Magnetococcus sp. PR-3: one gene and its partner. The main gene of each other region encodes a partner of the protein of the gene in region 2 in a complex. Links are inferred from orthologs where the notes say so. Each region holds a gene or a part of one and is shown on either strand. Other genes may lie near its edges.

Region 1 (2,877 bases), on a different replicon or contig from region 2:
ACGTAATATCACCTATCTTACCGACGTCTCTCTCATCACCTGCATCGTACAACGTGGCTTGGGCGATGTGATCGTCAAAGCAGCCCGTGAAGCGGGTGCTCAAGGTGCGACCGTTTATTATGCCAAAGGTAGTGGTGTCCGTGAGCGTTTGGGTGCCCTGGGTGTCGCCGTTGAGGTAGAAAAAGAGGTGGTCAACCTGGTGGTCTCCAAAGAGCAGCAGGATCTGGTCTTTAATAGTGCCTACCTAGCCGGTAATCTAGATACACCGGGTATGGGCTTTATGTATGTGACCCCACTGGAAAAAGCGGCTACCTATATCCCGCAGGAGGTCATTCAACGCCTGCAGGAAGCCGGCTAAGGAGAGACGACCATGTCGGGAACTCAGCTGGTTAATAATAAAATGATCACCGCCTATCTTCCAGATGATGGCAGTGATAAAGAGGTTCTCAAAGCTCTGCATGAGCGTGGGGTTAACACCGCCAACTCGGTGGGTTTGCGGGGTATTGCCCAGCTACGCCCAGCCAAGGGTAAAGCGGGACGCCTTCCTGAGTCTGAAGCGGTCAAAATGGTAACCATTATGGTTGCTGGCGAAGAGGCCGATGAGCTTTTTGAGTTCATTTTTGACAAGGGCAACCTTGCCCGTGAGGGGGGTGGTTTAATGTTCATGAACACCCTCAGCGCAACCACACTCTTTACCCTACCTGACGATGTTGGGGAAGAGGGTTAACCCTTAAATTGGGCGGTAATCCTAACCACCATGGATGACACCGCCTGTAAGGGTCAGGTATGAAAAGGGCGGATCCCGATGGATCCGCCCTTTTTTGTATCTTTTTGTATACAGATTCCCCTTAGCCGAAGTGGATAGATCTCGATACAATGGGCCTTCCACTTTCGCCTGTTTTCTGAGGTTGCCCCATGTCCCAAGCATCACGCCCTGCTTTGCACAAGCTATCCGCTAAGGTTCTGTTTAACCGAGCCGAGCCTGGGGATCAGTATGTGATCCGTTTTCACGCACCTCAGTTGGCCCAACGCTGTCAGCCTGGGCACTTTGTTCAGGTCGATTGTGGTCCCACCACCACCCTGCCCCGTCCACTCTCTATTCTGGATGCAGATGCTCAAGCTGGTACGGTGGATATCTTCTACAAAGTGGTGGGCCGTGGGACCGATGTCATGCGCCAGTGGCAGCCCGGTACTGAGGTTGTACTCATGGGACCGATCGGTCGAATTTTTGATCCCATTGAAGCCCCCAAACAAGCGCTGTTAATTGGGGGGGGGGTGGGCGCGGCCCCTGTGGACTTTATGGCCCGCAGCTTGGCCAAGCGTGGGGTAGCAACCACACTCTTTTTGGGTATGGAGAGTGAAAGCCCCTTTCCCCTGGAAACCGCAACCACCCCCCTACCTGGCATTGATCACCAAACCAATATGGCCCTGGCCAAGCTTCAGACACAGGGTATCAACAGCCGTGTTGCCGCTTTAACCCCACGTACCGGTTGGTTCCAAGGCTATGTAACCGACCTCGCCAGTCACTATTTGGCTGCCCTGAGTGATGCAGAGCGCGCACAAACCCTACTCTACACCTGTGGACCAACCCCCATGATGGCCGCGGCTTATAGGGTCGCCAAACAGTTTGGTCTGCGTGGCCAAGCCTCGATGGAGGAGCACATGGCGTGTGGGTTTGGTGGCTGTGCCGGATGCGTCGCCCCCATTCGTGTGGGGGGAGAGATGGGTTGGAACTATCGCCGGGTCTGCGTGGATGGTCCGGTGTTTGATTTAGATGATATCGCCTGGGAAGAGATGGGGTATCCAATCCCTAAAGCCCAGCCCTGTGGCTGCACCTAACCGCATAGCTCTTTTTTACATTGGTAAGGAAATGATGATGTTGAAATCCATGGCTGCTCTTTTTGCCCTTGCGCTCTTTCTCTCTCCATCCGCCATGGCAGCTGATACCCCGCCGAACAAGGCCCAACAGCTGTTTAAGGTGATGCAGGCAGATAAAAGCCAAAACCAAACCTTTAAAATGCTCACCCAGCGTATTACCCCCATGGTCATTCAGGGGTTTGGGCAGGATCTCAAACGTCACTTCCCTCAGGCAACTGAGGCACAACGGCAAGAGACCTCTGAAGCATTTGCCCAGGGGTTTCATGAGATGATGCAAGCCACCATGCCTGAGGTAGAGAAACAGATGGCTGAACTCTACAGCAATGCATTTACCGAACAGGAACTGGACCAGCTGATTGCCTTTTATCAAACCGAAACCGGTCAAAAATTTGTGCAACTGCAAGGCAAGCTGGCCAAACAAGGGGCGATGGTTACCCAACAGCAGATCCAAAAGAACATGCAGCATAAGCTACCCACCATTATGCAAACCATGGTCGATCAGCTGGAAAAACAACTGAATATGCCAAAATCTCCATAATCTATTTGATCACAAGGAATAACACATGTTGAAACATCTACTCTGTGCGGCCCTACTGACCATAACCTTTCATGGGCAAGCCTGGGCACAACCTGTAGACCCCCAGGCACATAAAGAGGCTGTCTCACTGATCAAACGTATGGATATGTCCAACGTGATGGATCAGATGGTTACCTTAATGTTACGCAGCATTGGCCCTATGATGTCGCACTCTCTTCAATCAGAGATCCAGAAACAGTACCCTAAAACACCGGAAGCACTCATTCAGGAGATCTCTACGGATATGATTCAAGCACTGGAAGATGCTTTTTCATCCGTTAAGCCAGAGATGTTGTCTGAATTTGCCAATGTCTATGCCAAAGAGTTTACGGCTTCAGAACTGAAAAGCATGAACCAGTTCTTTGCCTCCCCTGCCGGTCAACAGTTTATTAAGAAACAGGGTAAGTTAATGCAAGAGGGGC
Region 2 (2,888 bases):
ATGGGCTGAGTAAATGGCGACAGCTCCATCCGGTATCTCATGCAGTTCTTTAACAAACACGGCCCCTTGATTACGTAGATGTTCAACCACCCACCGGTTATGTACGATCTCATGCCGGACATAGATGGGGGGACCAAATTTTTCCAAAGCTTTTAGCACAATGGCAATGGCTCGGTCTACACCGGCACAGAAACCTCGGGGTTCAGCGAGCAAAATACGCATTGATTACTTATCCAGTTGCAGTTGGGAGATATGGTGAGCGCGAATTAACGGGCCATTACGCCAGCCAATACGGCCACGTACCTCGACCTTTTGGTTCTTTAGATCTTTAAAGCTGCCAAGGGTTTTGCGGAAATAGGCTTGCCAATCCCGATGGCTGATAGAGATGGTAAAATCTTCACGCCAGTTTTTACCAAAATTTAAATAGATCCATTTACCTTTTTTAATCACCTTTTGGATCTGGCCGCGGACAATACGGTAAGCACCCACATGGCCCCGTGCCTCTTTATGATCAATCAGCCAGTGCCCTTGCTCCCAAGCACCAACACCTGCTTTACGGGCACGGCGTTCCACCTTCATATACCGTTTAAAGCGGCTTAGGTCGCCGCTGGCGTAGACAATGGCTAGCCCCTCTTCCAACAGTACTTCCCCAAGGTCCTGCCCATCTGGTAGCTCCACATAACACAGTGGTCGCTTGTAGACATCCCGCTTACGACCCTTTTTTTCGAGGGTCAGCTTGACGCTATGGCCACGGTTCATCAAAAGATATTGGGCTCTTTTTTTAGCTTCCAGAGCATAGGGTTCAGCAGGGTTGCGCTCACTCTCCATTTCAGGTGTATCAATACCCATAATCCGGATACGACCAACATCAAAAATGGTAAAGGTATCCCCATCCACCACAGCACCTGGGACTGCTTGGAGAGGAAGACGTCGCCCGTCGGCCCAACTGTTCATGGTTGTACTCCATAAAAAGAGGCTGAGCAGTAAGGAGAGCAACAGCTTGGGTGTCTGTACCATGATGGTTTCCTTATGCGGTCTGTAAGGCACCGGTCAGTTGGGAAATGGAATCCACCCCCTGTTGCTTTACCCCATGGCGAAGCTGCTTGGCTATGGCCATGGGTAATAGAGGATCTTTAAATAGGCTGGTACAGATCCCCGTAGCGGCAGCACCGACCAAAAAGAACGCCAATACATCGTCTGCATCGGCAATACCACCCTGACCAATAATGGGGATGTTATGTTGTTTGGCCAACTGGTAGGTCTGCCATACCTTCAACAACGCAACTGGTTTAACCGCTGGGCCAGAGAGCCCACCTTGCAGATTACCTAAAATGGGTCGGCGGTTTTTAACATCAATGGCCATACCCATGAGGGTATTCATCACCGACAGTGCATCACTGCCGGACTCAATTGCACGTTTGGCCACCACGGTAATGTCGGTCACGTTGGGTGAAAGCTTGGTAATGACGGGTTTATTGGTGGCTTTTCTGACCTGCTCAACCACAGCACCCGCCATGTCAGGATCGGAACCAAAGGCGATGCCCCCTTCTTTGACATTGGGGCAGGAGATGTTGATTTCAATACCCGCAACAGGGCTGTCATCAAAAATACGGGCAATCTCACCATACTGTTCGGTGGTAGAGCCGGAGATATTGGCAATTAGTGGGGTATTTATCTGGCTTGTTAAGCGAGGCAAAATTTCATCCACCACGGTGCGGGCACCTGGGTTTTGTAAGCCAATGGCATTGAGCATACCACTGGGGGTCTCTGCCAGACGGTGGGGGGCATTACCCCGCTTAGGTTCCAAAGTCGTGCCTTTTAGGCAGATGGCCCCAATGGCATCAAAATCAAATCCATCCAGGGTTAACAGTTCTTCACCAAAGGCAACACAGCCAGAAAGTAAGACCAGCGGGGTGCGCATGGATATTCCGGCAACCTTGACGGCGATCGGGTCTGTAGCAGGGGTGGTCACGTTGGTGGACTCCTGGTGGGTGTGATTCATGGGCGGGTGCTATCCTAACAAATTTGCCGGTCTGGGAGAATAGGGGGGTGTGACATGGTCTAAAAGTTAGGGGGGTTGTTTTACTGTTCACCGTAAAAAAACATGCGCGTTACCATTTCTCCTTGGACAAAAAAGAATGACCTGCTATTTTTGCCCACCCTTGAGGAGAAAGTGGCTCCAAAAAGGCTGCTATTAAGGCAAAAAATTATTTATATACATCCGTTTTTCATGGGCTTGTAAGGATTGATGTCCTGGCCCGCTCTTTGCGTATTCTTTAGTGTGTAAAATCGTTTTAGGTGCATCCTTCAGTCAGTTTTTGCCCACAGATTAAGGGTAAACGCTGTTTGAGGACCATTGTATATGGGAGACTGCCATGGGTAGCCATCAAGCCATGATCAAAGACCCCTCTGTGGTGATTGACAATCTAGAGAGCTATGAAGAGGCTCTGGTGCGCATCAACGATCTTTTGGAGATGCCCCACTCCAAGCGGGTAGACCGCATGTTGGACCCTCTTCTCAAAGCGGTGACCCGCTATGAACAGAACCTCTATGACGCCAGTCGTAGCCGCATGGGTATCTAACGCCTAAATTTTTGATGATGTGCAAGAGATCATGCCATGATCTCTTGCCTTCTGCTGCTTAGTGCCGTTCTGCCCTCTATCTTTATGAACAAGATCTTGCATTTGGCGATCTCAGCCATTGTATCCTCTTTAGGTTAAGAAAATCCTATGGGTTTGCCCCGCTTTGTGTGGCGATGGGTTGGCTGTTTGATATGCCAAGCACGTCATGGAGAAGGTGCAGACTTATTGAGCTTTTTTCTTTTTTAAGGCCTGCAAAAGTGATCGGATTTCCGCCAGTTTAAGGACCCAAGCTGCCCCAAAAAATAG

The links. The genes of interacting proteins can lie anywhere in the genome.
Region 1: the proteins of V5T57_RS19990 (region 2) and V5T57_RS03670 are in contact, whole or in part, in a crystal structure (PDB 5UE9), measured with the Lactococcus lactis proteins. The link is inferred for Magnetococcus sp. PR-3 from one-to-one orthologs. Residues at the interface, in WP_025017116.1 of Lactococcus lactis: Gly25, Phe27, Phe29, Glu32, Tyr33, Lys35, Tyr36, Lys48, Phe56, Thr60, Pro61, Arg62, Val63, Ala64, Glu65, Thr66, Ala67, Ser68, Gly69, Met70, Ile74, Gln77, Pro223, Glu251, Phe274, Ala275, Pro277, Phe278; in WP_023189152.1 of Lactococcus lactis: Leu4, Gln5, Ala47, Ser48, Met49, Leu50, Leu51, Arg52, Arg53, Met95, Leu98, Arg223, Met224, Ala225, Cys226, Ile228, Gly229, Ala230, Cys231, Tyr232, Ala233, Val235, Glu236, His237, Asn243, His244, Ala245, Lys247, Glu250.

Annotation. Positions count from the first base shown.
Region 1 is NZ_JBAHUQ010000003.1:161,255-164,131, forward strand. It holds V5T57_RS03670 (dihydroorotate dehydrogenase electron transfer subunit), read left to right. Parts: upstream 1-915; coding sequence 916-1,839; downstream 1,840-2,877. Other genes in the region: V5T57_RS03660 (P-II family nitrogen regulator), read left to right, coding at 1-358; V5T57_RS03665 (hypothetical protein), read left to right, coding at 371-727; V5T57_RS03675 (DUF2059 domain-containing protein), read left to right, coding at 1,877-2,416; V5T57_RS03680 (DUF2059 domain-containing protein), read left to right, coding at 2,442-2,877.
Region 2 is NZ_JBAHUQ010000054.1:4,792-7,679, reverse strand. It holds V5T57_RS19990 (dihydroorotate dehydrogenase), read right to left. Parts: upstream 1,973-2,888; coding sequence 1,028-1,972; downstream 1-1,027. Other genes in the region: murJ (murein biosynthesis integral membrane protein MurJ), read right to left, coding at 2,805-2,888; V5T57_RS19985 (hypothetical protein), read left to right, coding at 2,376-2,582; V5T57_RS19995 (thermonuclease family protein), read right to left, coding at 226-1,017; ispH (4-hydroxy-3-methylbut-2-enyl diphosphate reductase), read right to left, coding at 1-222.